DNA from 4 places in the Thiosocius teredinicola genome. Region 3 is predicted to be linked to each of the others. Evidence: predicted binding sites of a transcription regulator. Region 3 holds the regulator's gene; each other region holds the start of a gene.
The links. The regulator sigma-54, encoded in region 3, starts transcription at its own class of promoters, with help from an activator protein. The targets are predictions, from matches to a motif close to TGGCANGNTNCNTGCTT.
Positions count from the first base shown of each region.

Region 1 (4,638 bases), 350 kb from region 3:
ATGTATAGGCGGTTGTAGGTCAGCGACAGCACGCTGTTGATCTGCCAGAAGCCGCTGAGAAAATCCGGGTTCGACACCGGCACGTTCTGCGGCGAGATCACGGTACGCACCAGCTGCTGCAGGATCAGGCTGATACCGAACGTCGCAAGCAGTGTCTCCAGCGGGCGACCGTACAAGAAACGGATCACGCCGCGCTCGATCGCCACGCCCACTGCACCCGATACAAGGAAGGCGGCAGGTATCGACAGCAGGATCGACAGGCCGATCATGTCGGGCATCGCCTGCTGGATCAGATAGGTGGTGTAGGCGCCGAGCATGATCAGCTCGCCGTGCGCCATGTTGATCACGCCCATGACGCCGAATGTGATCGCCAGGCCGATCGCGGCCAATACCAGTACCGAACCGGCGCTCAGGCCGAAGAAGAAGGTCTCGACATGACCATAGAACGCGACACGGTCTTCGATCTTCTTCATCGCAGCAGCGGCCGCAGCGCGCACCGACTCGTCCGGATCGTCAGCCGCCAGGCGGGTCAGCTGGTTACGCACGCCCTGCTCCAGGCTGCCCGATACGCCTTCGATTGCAGCGCGCCGTACTTCCGGGTCGGGGTTGCTCAACCGCGCCAACTCCATCGCATCCTGCATCACGGCACGTACCGCCTTGTCCTCTTCGGTTTGCAGCAGCCGCTCGAACAGTGCAGCGTGTTCCGGCTCGCTGTTCGACAACATCTCTTTGACTGCGCGCAGGCGCATCTCAGGGTCCGCATTCGACAGACCGATCTCGGCCAGCAGGCTGCGGATATGTCCGCGCATGGCATTGTTGATCGTGAAACGCTTGAATTTGCGTTTGCTGGTCTTACCGTAGCTTTCGCCGGTAAGCGCATCGATGGCGACCGTCTCCCCGCCTTCGCGCGCCATGACGACCAGGCGGTTGTTTTGTTTCAGGTAGCGCAATTCGCCGTCGAGCAAACCGCGCAATAATTCAGTGGCTTTTTCGTGACCGGATTGGGCAATCGCGACCACACCTTCGTCTTTCACGCCGAAGTTGCGATCCAGGATCTGTTCGAAGGCAGCGTCCAGCGTTGCGTCGCCCGTCTGAATCTCGGCCGCATGCGAGGGAGACAGCAGACACAACAGGAGTGCGGCAAGGACGAATCGCAGCATGGTTCCGGCTTCGTTTTATCGTTATCGGAGGGGTGGCGCCGATGTACGGGGCATCGGCGCCACAGCTTTGCACAGCTAACTCAGATCACTCGTAGTTCTGACCCGAGCACTTCGCCGTCTTGACGTTGTAGTTGCCGCAGGAAAGCGGCGCACGCCAATCGGAGATCAGGTCTTTCGAACCTTCGAGGAAGTCGGACCAGGCATCGCCGACCACCAGACCGGGGGTACGCGAAACGATCTGGAACTGACCGTCGTCGAGGATCTCGCCGATCAGCACCGGCTTGGTGATGTGATGGTTGGGCATCATTGCCGAGGTACCGCCCGACAGGTTCGGTACGGCCACACCGATGATGGCGTCGGCAACGGCGTCCGGATCGGTCGTGCCGGCCTTCTCAACCGCTTTTACCCACATGTTGAAGCCGATGTAGTGCGCTTCCATCGGGTCGTTGGTGACGCGGTCTTCGTTCTTGATGAACTTGTGCCAGGCTTCGATGAAGCTGTCGTTGTTCTCGTCTTCGACACTCATGAAGTAGTTCCACGCGGCCAGGTGACCGACCAGTGGCTTGGTGTCGATGCCGGAGAGTTCCTCTTCGCCGACCGAGAAGGCCACGACCGGAATATCTTCGGCCGAGATGCCCTGGTTACCCAGTTCCTTGTAGAACGGCACGTTCGCATCGCCGTTGATGGTCGAGACGACCGCGGTCTTCTTGCCGGCCGAACCGAACTTCTTGATCTCGGCAACGATCGACTGCCAATCGGAATGACCGAACGGCGTGTAGTTGATCATGATGTCGGCAGACGCGACGCCCTTGCCCTTGAGGTAGGCCTCGAGGATCTTGTTGGTGGTGCGCGGGTACACATAGTCGGTACCGGCCAAAACCCAGCGCTCGACGCCTTGTTCCATCAGGTAATCGACGGCAGGGATCGCCTGCTGGTTCGGCGCGGCACCGGTGTAGAACACGTTCTTGGACGACTCTTCGCCCTCGTATTGCACCGGGTAGAACAACAGGCTGTTGAGTTCTTCGAACACCGGCAGCACCGACTTGCGCGACACCGAGGTCCAGCACCCGAACGTGGCGGCAACCTTCTCTTTCTCGATCAGCTCGCGCGCCTTTTCAGCAAACAGTGGCCAGTTGGAAGCCGGGTCTACAACCACCGCTTCAAGTTTTTTACCGAGCACACCGCCCTTTTTGTTCTGCTCCTCGATCAGCATCAGCATGGTGTCTTTCAGCGTCGTCTCGGAGATCGCCATGGTGCCCGACAACGAGTGCAGGACACCGACCTTGATGGTGTCGGCAGCGCTGACCGCGCCGGCAACACTCATCGCCGTGACGGCCGATACGGCCAATGACATTCGGCGGAGTTGCGTAACAAAGCTCATTCTTGAATTTCTCCCCTTTCGGATTTAGCGAAACTGTCGCCAGCCGGCACCCAGCGAATAGTCACCGGCTCGGCACGGCCGGTCGGGTTGTGAATCCGGCCAGGACGACAGATGCCCGGTGACTGCAGTAGCTATGCCAATTCCATAAGGACTTGTTTCAACGCAAGAAAATCGAAAACCGAGCACGCTCCGACAAAGCGAACGCACCATCGTTGCCCGTCCGCACAAAAGTGGCGCACCATACTGGTGCCTCAAGACCATGCATGCATCAGGGGGAATGGCGCGATCTTAGCGACCGGATGTTTGCCGACGTTGGGCGCGTAAATAACTGAATTCAGTACGCTGCCGTGTTCTACACGCGGCATGTTCAGCGTCGCTGAATGCGACGCCCTGTTACGGTGCAGCAAATCGCAATGCTGCGAACACGCAAATCAACGCCTGGGCACCACAAAGGAGCGGAGAAAAGCGGGAGGGTCAGACGCAATCCCTAGAAACACAACACCCCCTGAACGGGGGTGCTGCAGTACTCGTAGCTGAAAAGGGTCGCGCCGGATTAACGGAACTCGGCAACCACGCCGTCGTCGTCGCCGGACTCGGTCGGTTCGAGCGACAGGCCGCTGCCCCAATCGGTGCTGGTGACCTTCTTACCGGCGTTGGATGTCTTGATCTGGATCTTCACGTTGCTCGACGAGTCGGCGAAGTCATACGCGACCTCTTCGGTGATCCGGCCTTCGTGATACAGGCTGACCAAGTGCTGGTCGAACGACTGCATCTTGTACTGACCACCGCGCTCGATGGCGTCCTTGATACCGCCGATTTCCAACTTGCTGATCAGATCGGCGATATAGCCGGTGTTGATCATGACCTCGACCACGGCCACCTTGCCGCCGTCTTTGGCCGGCACCAGGCGCTGACAGACGATCGCCCGCAGGTTCTGTGCGATACGCTTGGCCTGGGCTTCGAGACCGTCTTTCGGGTAGAAACCGAGGATACGCTCCATGGTCGTCATCGCGTTGTTGGCGTGCAGGGTCGACAGTGCGAGGTGACCGGTGTTGGCGAATTTCAGCGCGAATTCCATCGTATCGTGGTCGCGGATCTCACCCATTAGAATGACGTCGGGCGATTCGCGCAGCGCCGCCTTCATGCCGGTGCCGAAATCCAGCGTATCGACGCCGATCTCGCGCTGCGCGACGATCGATTTCTTATGCTCGTGCACGTATTCGATCGGATCTTCCAACGTCAGGATGTGCCCACCGGCACTGCTGTTGCGGTGATCGATCATGGCTGCCAGCGTGGTCGACTTACCCGAGCCGGTCGCACCGACCAGCAGGATCAAGCCGTTGCGCGCCATGACCATATCTTTGAGCACCGGCGGCACACCCAGCGTGTCGACCGTCGGTACATCGGTGTTGATGTGACGCAACACCAGCGCCGCCTCGCCGCGTTGGCGGAAGGCATTGCCACGAAAACGGCCGATGCCTTTGTACGACAGTGAGAAATCGACCTCGCCGTGCTCTTCGAAATGCTTCAACTTCTCGTCGGTCAGGATCTCGCGTACCGCCCGTTCGGCGTCGCCTACATCCAACGGCTCACCGAGTTGTGCAAAGCCTTTGGGTGTCTTCATCGAGATCTTTGCGCCGGTGTAGAAAAACACGTCGGCCGCGTTGTTCTGCACCATGATCTGAAGAATTCGGGGGACGTCGATATGCGCCATAACTGCGAACGCTCCTATAGCATCACGCGTAGAAAGAAGCCGGTCCTGTCACCCTTTGTGCGCCGCAACCATGTCGGATCGCATCGCAGACAAGCCGGGGTCAATGGCTTTTGTATCGGTGGATGGGACGAAAACTTGCCCCTCATTCGTCCATTATGTGAACCAAACGACTTAAGCGGCCACGTTCGCCGGCGGCTGGGCGCAGCTTTCACACGGCCTGCAGACGCTTCTTGATACGGTGCAAGCGTATGGTCATCGCGTTGCGACTCACACCGTACTCATCGGCGATCTCAGCCGTGGATCGGCCTTCGGCCAGTTGCATCAACAGCGGCTCGCGTTCGTCGTCACTGAGCCGGCCGAGGAGTTGATCGAGGTAGATCCGC
Region 1 covers NZ_CP019936.1:4,685,049-4,689,686, forward strand. Annotated here, with positions in the region: gene urtB (urea ABC transporter permease subunit UrtB) at 1-1,160, opposite strand, end outside; gene urtA (urea ABC transporter substrate-binding protein) at 1,246-2,514, opposite strand; gene B1781_RS22180 (PilT/PilU family type 4a pilus ATPase) at 3,095-4,255, opposite strand; gene B1781_RS22185 (sigma-70 family RNA polymerase sigma factor) at 4,464-4,638, opposite strand, start outside.
Region 1: the regulator sigma-54 is predicted to act here: its motif matches at 2,664-2,680, upstream of urtA (urea ABC transporter substrate-binding protein).

Region 2 (4,638 bases), 1.8 Mb from region 3:
GAAGGCCAGCAAGGTTATCCAGAAGACATAGGGAATGATCACATCCATGGCGAGATAACGCCGAACCAGGAAGATGCGATAACCCAGGCCGTCGGTCGCCGCGATCGCCTCGGCGGCGATCAGAAACAACCAGCCCGTGCCGAGCGACAGACGTACTGCATCGATCAGGCGCGGCATGATCTGCGGCAGCAGCACCCGCAACAGAATCTGCAGGCTGTTGGCACCCAGCGTTTGTGCCTTGACCAACATCTCGCGTGGCAGTTCGAGGGTGTGTTTCTGCAAATCGCGTGCGATGAACGGTGCCACACCGATCACGATCAGCACGACCTTCGATAGCTCATCCAGGCCGAGCACAATGAAAAGAATCGGCAGCAACGCCAACGGCGGTATCAGCGATATCACCGTCAACAGCGGAGAGACTGACGCATTGACGACCGGAAAGGCACCGGTCAGCAGGCCGAATGCCAGGCCGACGACCGCAGCGATGGCGATACCCAGTCCGAGACGGCGCAGGCTGGCCGCGGTATCGGTCCAGAATAGATACTCGCCGCTGCGCTTGCTGGGCTGCAGGGCCATGCGTTCCATGGCATTGCCCATCTGCGAAAACGACGGCAACAGTTTGTCGTTGGGATTTTCCGCCAGCCTGGCATTCGATCCCCAGATGTAGAGACCGATTACCAAGACCAGCGGAATGACCCCCAACAGCCAGGCCCACGGGCGACTCGGAGTGAAATTGACGAGTTTCTTCATGCCGATGAGCCTGACTGGAAGGGGTGTTTAGAGTTTGCCGTCGGCCGCCATCTGCATGTACTCCGGCGTAAAGCGCAGCTTCACGTTGCTGGTGCTGCCGTAGGTGCCGGCCGGTGTTTCGATGCCGATGAATCCGGCATCCGGGGCGCCTTCACCCAGCAGGCCGTGGTCAAATGAGAACTCGGCGACGGCCTGCATGGTGTCTTTCAGTGCAGGGCTGTTGGTGAAAGCCACGGCATCGGTGGGCGTGTAGAACATCTTGGTGCTGGCGAGCTGGGCATCGTAACCGGCCAGATCGGTACCGGATGCCGTACCCATCGCGGTGCGCGCAGCGATGCCTGCGTCGCTGTCGCTGCTCATCAGCGCCATGGTCTCGTACCAGGCGCCGACCAGGGCCTTGGCGAGCTTCGGATTGGCTTCCATCGTCTTGGTGTTGATGACCAGCAGGTCGATGATCTCACCGGGAATCTGTGAGGAATCGAATACTTTGTGACTGTTGGGCATCGCCAGGATCTCGCTGAGCAGCGGGTTCCAGGTAACCACCGCCGTCACGTCGTCGGTTGCATAGGCGGCTACCATGTCGGCGTCTGAGGTGTTGACGACGGTCAGGTCGGATTCGCTCAGGCCGACACTTTCCAAGCCACGCGCCAGCAGGTAGTGCGATACGCTCAGCTCGACCAGGTTGACCTTCTGGCCGGCGATGTCTTTCAGCGAGTCCTTGCCTTTGAGTACGACACCATCGTTGCCGTTGGAGAAATCGCCCACGATCAAGGCGGTGCTGTCGACGCCACCGGCTGCGGGTATCGTCAGCGCGTCCATATTGGTCATGACGCAGGCATCGAATCCGCCGGCGGTGTACTGGTTGATCGACTCGACATAGTCGTTGATCTGCACGACTTCGATATCGATGTCGTACTTGTCCGCCCACTTCTTGACGATGCCGTGGTCGGCCGCATAGCCCCATGGCATCCAGCCCACGTAGATGGACCACGCGACCTTGAACGAGTCTCGGGCGAAAGCAGAGGGAACGAGGAGAAAGAGAGACAGGGCTAGAGCAAGCGACTTCACGGTTGGACCTCCGAAGTTACACGTAGGGGCACTCGAGACTCGTCTATCGAGCCTGATACCTCCCGGGCTTTTGTCCCGCCGTGTAACCTTTCATGGGAAAGGTCGACCGCTCTCGGACCAGACATCGCTTGCAGCAGCGACCGGAACCCTAGCGCTCTATTACTTGCGGTCAGCTTAGCTGACCGTATCCAGGTTTGACGATGTTTTTCTGAGTTCGCGAGCGCCTGGAGCCCTAGTCTTTGCATGTTAGGTGCCATTTCCAAAACATCTTTGATAATCCGAGACTTGTGCAAAAGCCGGTGTTCCGCATCCGCATGGCGATGCATCGATTCGGTGCGTCGGGCGTTCGTCCGGCGCGATGTTGGTGCGTGGCGCGAATGGCATGGCGGGGCAGGCCTGATCAATGTTGCGGATGATTCGTAGGGTGCTGAAGGCTGGCCTCTTCGCGGCGCACGCGACGGTGAAGGATCACGAAATGGCTCATTGCCGCGGTTTGCGCATGAGCGGGATGCTTGCGTTGATTAGGCTGATCGCGAAACGGGATCAACGTGTGCCGTGGAATGTGAGAGAAGTGGTGAAACCGGCTTTTGCGTCTATTTGCCGATGCCGGATATTGAAAAGCCCGAGCTTTGAAGCCCGGGCTTTCCGTCTAGGGCAGTGAAGGCCGCTACTGTTTGGTCACTCGCGTGCCGGTGTGATTCCGTGCTTGCGCATTTTGCGATAGAGCGTGTTGCGGCTCATGTCGAGTGCGTCTGCGGTCCTTGAAATATTCCAGGCATGGGTATTCAAGGTGGCGAGTATCACCTGCTGTTCCGCAGAGTAGAGTGGGTTGCCGCCGTCGTCGCTCTCGGCTTCGACGCAGGGTGGCATGGCGGTTCCGACGGGCGGAGCAACTGGCTCCACCGGCTGGAGTTTTTGTTTCGGCAGATTGATATCAGTAACGTTGACGACGCCGTCTTCGCTCAATGCGATCGCCGCGCGCACCACGTTGCGCAGTTGGCGCAGGTTGCCCGGCCAGGGGTAGCGCAGTAGCGTGGTCATGGCCTCGGGAGAAACGCGCAGGTCTTTGCCGGTGTCGTTCTCGGCCTCGAACACCTTGAGCACGATGTCGGACAGGTCGCGTCGCAGGCGCAGCGGCGGCAGCGATATCGTGATGCCGTTCAGACGGTAGTAGAGGTCCTCGCGAAAACTGCCTTCGTGCACCAGTTGGGCGAGGTCGCGATGGGTGGCCGAGATGATATTGAGTTCGACGCGCACCGTTCTGTCGGAACCCAAGGGAGCAACCTCCTGGGTTTCGAGTACGCGCAACAGGCGCGATTGCAGGTGCAGCGGCATGTCGCCGATCTCGTCGAGAAACAGAGAACCGCCGTTGGATTCGAGTATCTTGCCGCGTCGGCCTTCGCGGCTGGCGCCGGTAAACGCGCCGTGCTTGTAGCCGAACAACTCGCTCTCGATCAGGCTTTCCGGTATCGACGCACAGTTCAGCGCGACAAACGGCATGTCCTTGCGGCGACTGGCCCGATGTAGCGCCTGTGAGAACAGGTCTTTGCCGGTACCGGTTTCGCCGGTGATCAAGATCGGTATCCGCTTGTCGACGACTTTGCGGGCACGGTGCGCGGCATCCATCATCTGTGGGTCGTCACCGGCGAGCACGCGCAGTTCGCAGAGTTCGCCACGACAGTCGTCGCTAGACGAAGCCGTCGGCGGCACCACCAGCCCGCGGCGGCGCGGCGGCTTTCTGTAGGTGTACAGCATGCCGAAGAACTGTTTGCCGCTGTTGGCATCGCGGAACGGTCGTACGGTTTCCGGGTCTTTGCGCGAGCCGTCGAACAGCCCTTGCAGATCGTGACCGATCACGTCGTTCAGCGTCTTGCCGACAATCAGCGATCGATCGCCGATGTCGAGCATCTTGAGCGTCACATCGTTGGCGGCAAGCACGCGGTTGTCGTCGCTCAAAGCGATCAGCGCCTTGTCGGGCAACGTGACCAGTTCGGGACGATCCTGGAATCGCAGAATCTTCTGGTTGCGGTACTCGCGCAGGAAGTATTGGCTTTCGATCAGCCTTGCATACGCCGAGATCAGCGCCAGTGTATGCGTTTGCGCGGCGCGCGAGTCGGTCGAACTGCACGATGAAGAATCCAGTACCGCGAGTAGATTGCCATGTGGGTCGTGAATCGGGGAGGCGGAGCAGGTCAGCCCGATATTCTGGCTGAGGAAGTGCTCATCGCGATGCACGGTGACCGGTCGCTGTTCGGCGATACAGGTGCCGATGCCATTCGTTCCGAGTAATGCCTCGCCCCAGTCGGCGCCGAGACACAGACCGGCTGCGCGAAACTGTCTTTCGATTGTCTCCTCGACGATCTGCTGCAGCACAAGGCCCCGGTGATCGGTGAGCAACACGGCGTAGTCTGTGCCCGCCTGGATCTTGGCCAATTCGACCAAGGCGGGTTCTGCAAGTCGCAACAGGCCTTCGAGGCGACTGCGCGCTTCGTTCAACTGGTCGTTTTCGAGTACGCGCAGATCGGGGCAACGCATCGGGTCGAGGTCGCGTTCGTGAATACATCGCTTCCACGATGCAAAGATGGTGTTGTCTATTCCAAGGTTGCGCACGGCTTGGTCACAGCTCGCAACATTGGAGATCTTCTGAGCGTGCTGACGCATGAGATGGGTGTGCGGCATCGTCTCTGTCTCCTCCATCAACCTACTTTGGGTCGAAGGTTATTGGTTTGAGGTGTTGTTATATGTGTCGTTGTATCGGGATTGACGCATCCGAAACACATAGACAGCACACCGAGCATTTGAAACGGCGGCTTCGGTGAC
Region 2 covers NZ_CP019936.1:3,253,455-3,258,092, reverse strand. Annotated here, with positions in the region: gene B1781_RS15465 (ABC transporter permease) at 1-750, opposite strand, end outside; gene B1781_RS15460 (putative urea ABC transporter substrate-binding protein) at 778-1,818, opposite strand; guanidine-I (ykkC/yxkD leader) riboswitch at 1,876-1,981, opposite strand; gene B1781_RS15450 (sigma-54-dependent Fis family transcriptional regulator) at 2,497-4,515, opposite strand.
Region 2: the regulator sigma-54 is predicted to act here: its motif matches at 2,058-2,074, upstream of B1781_RS15460 (putative urea ABC transporter substrate-binding protein).

Region 3 (4,638 bases):
AGCGGGCCGGCGATGATGCCGGTGCCGGCGTCGCTGCTCGACGACAGAATGGTGCTGTCGGCGCCGGAGTGGCCGGCCAGCCATTCGAGTTGCAATCGTTCCTGGAGTGCTTCGTAAAGGTCGCGGACGCGAATGCTATGCGGCATGGGAGCTGGAGTGGCCGGTCAGGATAGCGATCGCTTCCTTCGCCTCTGCCTCGCGCAGTCTCGCGCGTAGCTCTTCTTCGTTGAACATCGCCGCCAGGCGGGCGAGCAGCTGAAGGTGTTCTTCGTTGGCGTCTTCCGGTACCAGCAGGGCGAACACCAGGTCGACCGGCTGGCCGTCCAGCGCATCGAATTCGATAGGGGTTTCCAGGCGCAGGAATGCGCCGCGCGTGTCGCTGATGCCGGGCATGCGGGCGTGCGGCAAGGCCACACCTCCCGCAAGCCCGGTGCTGCCCAGGCGCTCACGTTCGAGCAGGCGTTCGAAAATCTGCTCCGCCGTCGGCTCGTCGGTATCCCGTGCGAGCAGGCGTGCCGCCTGCTCGAGGATGCGTTTTTTGCTCGATGCCGGGTCAGCGATGCTGACGCTGCCCGACGTGAGGATGCCTTTAGGTAGCATGGTGAGACCGGATCAGTTCATCCCGCCGCTTCGACGGACGCATCTTTGTGTCCGTTGCCACGGTGGCTCTTGATCTTTTCTTTGTGGCGGATGACCTGACGATCCAGTTTGTCGACAAGCGAGTCGATGGCAGCGTACATGTCTTCGTGAGTGGAATCCGCAAAGACGTCGGCACCGGCGATATGCACGGTGGCTTCGGCCTTCTTGGTGAGTTTTTCAACACTCAGGATGACGTGTACGTTGGTGACGTGGTCGAAGTGACGCTCGAGTCGGGCGATCTTCTCGTCAACGTAGGCACGCATCGAGTCGGTGATGTCGACATGGTGACCGGTCAGGTTGACTTGCATCGATTTTCTCCTTGCATTTCAGCGCTTTCGATCAAGCTAAGCGCTTGCGTTCGTTCGACGGCGGGATCGCCATCGATTCACGATACTTGGCAACAGTGCGGCGGGCGACGTTGATCCCCTGATCAGCGAGGATGGCCGCGATCTTGTTGTCGGAAAGGGGTTTGTTGGGTTTCTCCGCACCGATCAGCTTTTTGATCAGCGCGCGAATGGCCGTGGCCGAGGCCTCGCCACCGCTGGCGGTGCTCACGTGGCTGGAGAAGAAGTATTTGAACTCGAAGGTGCCCCGTGGGGTGTGCATGTATTTCTGGGTGGTTACCCGTGAAATGGTTGATTCATGCATCTCCAACGCCTCGGCGATATCCCGCAACACGAGCGGTTTCATGGCCTCTTCTCCATATTCGAAGAAATTGCGTTGAAAGTCGACTATCCGTGTCGCAACTCGCAGCAGCGTATCGTTGCGGCTCTGCAGGCTCTTGATGAACCAGCGGGCCTCCTGCAGGTGGTTTTTCAGCGTGACGTTGTCGGCGCTGTTGTCCGCCCGCCTGATCATGTTCGCATACTCGGCGTTGACGCGTAACCGGGGGGCTGCATCCGGGTTGAGTTCGACCCGCCACTGGTTGTTACGTTTGTACACGAACACATCGGGCTCGACGTAGGTCGGCGGCTGGCTGGCAACGCTGGTACCCGGGCGCGGGTTGAGCGAGCGGATCAGGTGGATGACCGACATCAGGTCGTCGCTCTCCAGCTTGAGCTTGCGCTTCATCTGCGCCTCGTCCTGCGCCGCGAGCAGGTCGAAGTGCTCGCCGATCAGGAACAGCGCGCGCTCGCGCCACTCGAAGTCTTCGGGCAGCTGGCGCAGTTGAATGAACAGGCATTCACGCAGGTCGCGTGCCGCAATGCCAGGCGGATCAAAGGCCTGCACGCGGTGCAGCACGGCCTCGACCTCTTCGGTCTCGATATCCGGATCATCCATGCTGGTGACGATGTCTTCGATCGGCGTGGTCAGGTAGCCGTCTTCGGAGATGCCGTCGATGATCGCCTCGGCAATCGCCAGGTCGGTCGGGCTGAACGGCGTCAGCTGCATCTGCCAGATCAGGTGGTCCTGCAGAGATTCGCCGCTGCTTTGTTGATTCAGGAAGTCCTGGCTTTCGTCGCTGCTGGCGGCGCTGCCGGGAGAGGCGGGTGTGACGCTGTCGTAGATGTCATCCCACACGGTATCGACCGGCAGTTCATCCGGCATGGCCTCGGATTCGATCTTGACCTCGCTTTCGTTGTTCGGGTCGTTGCGCGAATCGTCGTTGTTGTTCTGGGTGCTTGCATTCTCACCGTCGTTCTCGCTCTTTTTGCGCTCGCTGTCGGCTTCGTCGCGACGCGTACCTTCCTCTTCGGTTTCGAGCATCAGGTTGGAGTCGAGGGCTTCCTGGATCTCCTGTTTGAGATCGAGCGTCGACAGCTGCAGCAGCTTGATTGCCTGCTGCAGTTGCGGCGTCATCGTCAGGTGTTGACCCAGTCGAAGCTGGATGGTGGGCTTCATTCGGCTACTATCTGGTATGAAATTTGATCGGACTCCCAATGCCATTCTAGCGCAACTGCGCGCGAGTCGAACCCGCTGTGCAGACCGGCGTTCCCGACTTTGGCGAGGCGCAGTATTTGGCGATGTTGCTGCGCAGCAATCATACGCCTAATCACAGCCGGAAGTTCTCGCCGAGATAGACTGCGCGGACTTGCGGGTTCTCGAGAATCTCCTTCGGCGCACCGAGTGCGAGCACGCTGCCTTCACTGATGATGTAGGCGCGCTGACAGATCCCAAGGGTCTCGCGGACATTGTGATCGGTGATCAGTACACCGATCCCGCGTTCGGCCAGTTGACCGACAATGCGCTGGATATCCATGACTGATATGGGGTCAATGCCGGCGAATGGCTCGTCGAGCAGGATGAAGCGCGGCTGTACCGCCAGAGCCCGGGCGATCTCCAGGCGCCGGCGTTCACCGCCCGACAGGCTGATCGCCATGTTGTCGCGCAGGTGACTGATACCGAACTCGCGCAGCAGGTCGTCGCACATCTGCTCGCGCTGGCCGCGATCGAGGTCGTCGCGCGTCTCGAGGATCGCGATGATGTTCTGCGCCACCGTGAGTCGGCGGAAGATCGACGGTTCCTGCGCCAGGTAACCCAGGCCGAGACGGGCACGCGCATGCATCGGTTTGTCGGTGAGGTCGTGCTCGCCGAGCGTAACCCGCCCCTGGTCGGCGGGAATCAGCCCGGCCATCATGTAGAAGGTTGTCGTCTTGCCCGCTCCGTTGGGGCCGAGCAGACCCACAACCTCGCCTTCGTTAAGGTACAGCGACACGCCGTTGACGACCGAGCGCCCACGGTAGCGTTTCACCAGATCTTCGGCGGCGAGTCGGGTCATGGCGTTGTATGGATCGCGTGTACTGCTTATTGATTCGGCGGATCGATGGTGATCTGAACGCGCTGCTTGCCTTTCGCGGCGGCGCCGGCCTTGACCACCGAACGTACCCGGTCGTACACGATGCGGTCACTGCGCATGCTGTCTTTGCCCTGCACCAGCACGGCATCGCCGATCAACACGAGGTTTTCGCTGTTCACCTCGTATTCGGCGCGGCGCGCCTGTCCTTTCACCGGTCCTTTATTGGACTGCTGCGAGAACTTGACGGGGCGTCCCTCGGCGACGATTTTCGACGGCTTTTTGCCGCGGTGCTGCACGGTCACGACATCGGCCTGCAGATGAATGCTGCCTTGGCGCAGGTCGACGTCGCCGCGGTAGATACTGACGCCTTTCGACTGGTCGACATCGACGCTGTCGGCCGCCAGCTGGATAGGCTGTTGCTTGTCTGATTCGAGTGCCGTGGCCGTTGCGGTCAGCACGACGAGCAACAGCGCCAGCAGAGAATTAACGCGGTACATAGTAGCCTTTTACCTGCGAGAGAAATTTCAGTTTCGATGGCGAACGCAGCCACGCCTGCAGGCCGACGGATTCAACCCAGTCGCCATCGCTGTCCACCCTAACGTGTTCGTCGGTTTCCGCATAGTCTTGTTCGGGCTGTACGCGAACCTCGCTCGTCACCAGGTGCACCGGCGCGTTCTGCGCATCGCCCTCTCGATCGATGATCACCTCGCCGGACAACAACAGCAGGCTGCCGTCGGCCGACAGCCAGGCCGTCTCCGAGTCGATCTGCCAGGGGGGCGCATTGTCCTGAAACACGGTCAGCTTGGGGTCGGCCAGCTCGGTGGTGTCGTCGTCGGTGAAATGCTTCACCTTGGTCGCGATCAGGCGGTGTGCCGGTTTGCCGGCCTCGGTCATGCGCAGCACGTTCAACCCGGTGATGTGGTAATCGATCTCGCGCGGCCCGCTGGGTTTGGCGGGCGTTGGCGCGATCGGCCCGGTTTCCACCATCCACCAACTGAACAGCGCAGCGGCCAGCAACAGCAGGGCAAAGACCGGGCGGAACTGGCGCATCACTCAATCGACGTAGTGCTGCAACGAGGATTCGAGCGTGCCCTGGGCGTCCATCAGCAGTTCGCAGACCTCGCGCGCCGCACCACGGCCGCCGCCGCTGGGTGTTACCCAATGCGCGTGCTGCTTGGTGAGGTAGTGGGCGTCCTGCACCGCGATCGCCAGCCCGACCTTGGTCATCACCGGCAGGTCGACCACGTCGTCGCCGACGTAGG
Region 3 covers NZ_CP019936.1:242,869-247,506, forward strand. Annotated here, with positions in the region: gene hprK (HPr(Ser) kinase/phosphatase) at 1-146, opposite strand, end outside; gene ptsN (PTS IIA-like nitrogen regulatory protein PtsN) at 136-600, opposite strand; gene hpf (ribosome hibernation-promoting factor, HPF/YfiA family) at 618-947, opposite strand; gene B1781_RS01115 (RNA polymerase factor sigma-54) at 979-2,481, opposite strand; gene lptB (LPS export ABC transporter ATP-binding protein) at 2,633-3,358, opposite strand; gene lptA (lipopolysaccharide transport periplasmic protein LptA) at 3,385-3,873, opposite strand; gene lptC (LPS export ABC transporter periplasmic protein LptC) at 3,860-4,426, opposite strand; gene kdsC (3-deoxy-manno-octulosonate-8-phosphatase KdsC) at 4,430-4,638, opposite strand, start outside.

Region 4 (4,638 bases), 1.8 Mb from region 3:
TTTATGAACACGGCATCGTCGGCGCACTCTGGAGTTATCCGGCGGTCATCTCCTTCTACTTCATCCTGTCGGAGAAGAAGGCGTGGATCGCCAATCTGTTGCTGCTGGCGTTGATGTTGCCGATCGCCTGGATGGTGTTGGATCACGCACTGGCGGCGCGTGTCGCGGCTACGCTGCTGGTCGTCAGTACCTTCTCGATTATCTTCATGCGAGTGATCACCAGTCAGCAGGAAAAACTGCAGATGCTGGCGGTCACCGATCCGTTGACCGGGGTGTTCAATCGCACCTTGTTGCGTTCAACGCTCGAGCAGGCCGTGCTGCAGAGCCGGCGCACCCAAACGCCGATGACGCTGATCGCCCTCGACCTGGATCATTTCAAGCAAATCAATGATGACTTCGGACACGATGGCGGCGATACCGTGCTGCGTGGGGTCGGCAAGCTGCTGTCGCATCGCCTGCGTCGCGTCGACCGCGTGTTCCGCCTGGGGGGCGAAGAGTTTCTGGCGCTGTTGTACGGCGCGGATGAGCAGAATGGTCGTCGGGTGGCCAAGGAGTTGTGCGATGCCGTGTCGACCCACTCGTTCTTGGACGAACACCGGGTGACCGTGAGTATCGGTGTCGCCACGCTGCAGCCGGATGAAAATTGGCGTGCCTGGACAAAGCGCGCCGATGAGAATCTGTACCATGCCAAATCGAAGGGACGAAACCAGGTGTCGATCGGGCGCCAGGCGGTGGATGAGCCGCTGGCCGCGACTACCTGAATGGCAACGGGGGGACCTAACGCGGTGTAATGAAGAACCGCATGATGTCGGCGGATGTCTCGCCGTCGGCGACGATTGCCGCGGTCCATTTCGGAATCGCCTGAATCGCCCAGATAATAAACACGACCAACACGATCTTCTTGCCACGCGACATCGCGCTGAGGCGTTCCATCAATTCGCCGGATTGGTCGTCTTTCAAGGTTTTCGGCATCGCATTGCGCCCATCATAGAGGCAAACCCGGGAAGGGAATCCAGGACTCGTTGGCGAAAGCGTAGCACCCCACATAGAGTTGCCACGTTGCGATTTCCGGGGTATTTCGGCAGATACTGAAATGCCACCGGCCCCGTCTGCGCGGGGCCGGGGCTATCGCTCAGTCGCGGGATTTGCCGAAACCGAAGATCATGTGCAGCGACAACAGGGCGACGCCGAGCAACATGGCTCCGACCGTGACGCTGGTTACCGCCTTGGTCAGCAGCGCCTCGTGCGCGGCACCGCGCCCCATCGACGGCGACAACATAAACATGCTGAGCCACGCCAAGGCATAGAAGCTACCGATGCCGATCAGCACCGACGTCGTCATCTTCAACGTGCGCGACATGTTGCTCAGCCCGGCCAGCACGATCATGCCGAGCGCGAAGGCGCCGACACCGGTGGCATGGAAGTGCGCCCGCTGGGCGTAGCGCCAGATCTTCGACTCGCTCTGGTCGTCATGCATGCCTGCATGTTGTGCCACGCCTTCTTTGATGTAGTCCTTGACCGCATCTTCGTTGGCGCCGAACACGACCCCCATACCGATGCCGAAGATCAGCGTCAGCATGGCCAGAATCGCGCCGATGCGGATAGCGTTGAAATCGTAGGTCATTCTCCTTGTCTCCCTTGAGTGTTGTAAGCGCGCCGATGCTAGGCAGTGCAAATTAAGGGTTTCTTAGCGGCAATCGGCGATGCGACTTGGCGCACAGGTCGCGGTCCCAGTGCTGGTGCGTCGACCATCGATATCCCGCCAAGTTGGTGCAGGCTGGGCGCCCTCGCGAGCTACAAGTAGCGGTTTTTTCGAGAAGTTTTCTGGTGGTATGTCTGATGCATAGCCGAAGCGGTATCGATGGTCGGGCTTGTGCTGATGCGTGCGGCGACAGTCGCCCGCCGCACAACGACCCAATAGTCACCCATGCAGGAAGGGGTATGGCGAAAGTGTTTTTCAAAGAGCGGACCAAGGCCCTGGCCAGTGAAGTGGGGCAGCGGGTTTTCGAATGGACGCATCCATCGGCAACGCGTCGCCAGCGTGCCGTGGAGATCTGTCTCGTAGCGCTCAACCTGATGCAGGATCTGCAACTGCATCGCGGCCTGAGCGGTGCCGTGCTCGACGGCGAATCGGCGTTCAACAGCGAACTCGATGCCACTGAACACAAGTTGCAGCGCTCGCTGTATGCCCTGGCCAGTCACTACGGCGAGAAACACCCGGTGTTTCGCAGCCCGCAGTGGCGCATCGTGCTCGGTCGTTGGGAGTCGCTGCGCAACAATTGGCGTGACCTTGATTTCTACACCAATCTCGAAGTGCATGGCGACGTCATCATCGGCATGGTGGGCATCCTCAAGGTGCTGGCAACAGACAATGCCAAGTTGCTCGGCGCTGAGAAGGCCGAGATCCTCAAGGAATGGCCGCGCCTGATGGAGCACCTGGGCATTCTTCGTGCCTGGGGCCTGCACCTGTTGGCACGCAACGGCGAAGCCGAAGAGCGCGTCATCAAGACGATGCAGGTGTCGCGTAGTGCAGCGGGCCAGATCATGAAAGACGTCGCCGACACGGTACCCGACCCATCGGCATTGTCGCTGACCCGCGACGCCCTGCTGCATGCGCGCGCAATCATCGAGAACCCGGGCAACGGCACGGAGCCGCAATCGTACTATGCACAGATGACCGTGGTGATCGACCGCTGGTACGGCATGATCCGCGCCTGCCTACAGGTCGAAGATGAAACCCTGTATCCCTGGCAGAAACGTACGACCACGCAGAGCATGCCGGTGAAGGCCGGTTGAACTGATCTTCTCCTCTCCATTGCGACCTCCGAGGATATTTGACCGCCAACCCCGGCGGTCTTTCTTTGCAGGGGCAATCGCGGCAAAACGGACGTGCGTCAATGTACGCAGCCCGGTAGTTCCGCTACGCTTGTTTTATCCTTTCAGCGAGGGCATGCGTCCCGCTTCCGCCGCAACGGCATGGTAGCCAGCTTGCATTTCGGTCGACCAGAACATGAATAAGTCCTTGGATAATCTGCGCCGCGATGCCGGGTTCAGTGGCGCGAACGCCGAGTATATCGATCAACTCTATGAAGCCTTCCGTGATTCACCGGAGAGTGTCGCGCCTGAGTGGCGCAGCTTTTTCTACGGTTTCGAACAAGGGGCAGGCAGCAACGGGGCGCCGGGCACGGTCCCGACCCAGCCGGGCGTCATCGCCGACCCGCTGACCGGTGTCGAACGCCTGATCATGGCCTATCGCATGCTCGGCCACCTGCATGCCGATATCGATCCGCTCGGCCTGACGGAACGACCGCGGCCAAAAGAGCTGACACCCGAATACTACGGCCTCGACGAGCAGGCCCTGGCGCAGGAGATCGATGTCGTCTCGATCGATGCCGAGCGGCCATTGCCGGTCACCGAGGTGATCGATGCGCTGGAGCGTGTCTATTGCAGTACCGTCGCCAGCGAGCACATGCATATCTCGGCATCGGATGAACGCCGCTGGATCGAGCGCCGCCTCGAATCGACGCGCGGCTACTGGGCCGACCAACACAGCGCGGCGGTGCGTATCGATACGTTGCGCGATCTGACTGCCGCCGAAGGGCTCGAACGCTTCCTGCACCGTCGTTACGTCGGCCAGAAAAGGTTCTCGCTCGAAGGCGGCGATTCACTGATCCCGTTGCTCGACGAGATCGTGCAGGGCGGCGGTCAACGTGGGATCACGGATATCGTGATCGGCATGGCGCACCGCGGTCGCCTGAACGTGCTGGTCAACCTGCTGGGCAAGGCGCCCAGCGAGTTGTTCTCCGAGTTCGAGGGGAGTCACGGCAGCGACCAGCGCAGCGGCTCGGGCGACGTGAAGTATCACCAGGGTTTCTATTCCAACATCCAAACGCCCGGCGGCCCGGTGCACCTGTCGTTGGCATTCAATCCTTCGCATCTCGAGATCGTCGGCCCGGTGATCGAGGGCGGTTGTCGTGCGCGCCAGGACCGTCACGAAGAGGATGCGACCGATCTGGTCCTGCCGGTCATCGTGCATGGCGATGCGGCGTTCATCGGCCAGGGAGTGGTCACCGAAACGCTGAACCTGTCGAAGACGCCGGCTTACGGGACCGGCGGTACGCTGCACATCGTGGTCAACAACCAAATCGGCTTCACCACCAGTCATCCGCAGGAGGCGCGTTCGACGCTGTACTGCACTGAGGTCGCCAAGCTGATTCAGGCCCCGATCTTTCACGTCAACGCCGATGACCCGGACGCGGTACTGTTCGTCACCCGGCTTGCGCTCGACTACCGCCGGACTTTTCACAACGACGTGGTCATCGACCTGGTCTGCTACCGACGCCAGGGGCACAACGAAGCCGACGAACCGATGATGACGCAGCCGCAGATGTACCATCGTATCCGCAACATGGATACGACGCGCACCCTGTACGCCAAGCGCCTGGTCGAAGAAGGGCTGATCGCCGCTACCGAGCCGGACAAGATGGCCGAGGCGTACCGCCAGTCGTTGGAGCACGGCAAGGTGGTGGTGCGGGAGTTTCTGCATGGCTCGCGGACCGGCTACGAGGCGCACTGGGAGCAGTACCTCAACGCCCGACCGGGCGACATGGTCAATACCCAGGTACCGATCGACCGCCT
Region 4 covers NZ_CP019936.1:2,018,238-2,022,875, forward strand. Annotated here, with positions in the region: gene B1781_RS09700 (GGDEF domain-containing protein) at 1-761, shown strand, start outside; gene B1781_RS09705 (hypothetical protein) at 778-972, opposite strand; gene B1781_RS09710 (hypothetical protein) at 1,133-1,624, opposite strand; gene B1781_RS09715 (nitrate- and nitrite sensing domain-containing protein) at 1,942-2,796, shown strand; gene B1781_RS09720 (2-oxoglutarate dehydrogenase E1 component) at 3,011-4,638, shown strand, end outside.
Region 4: the regulator sigma-54 is predicted to act here: its motif matches at 1,829-1,845, upstream of B1781_RS09715 (nitrate- and nitrite sensing domain-containing protein).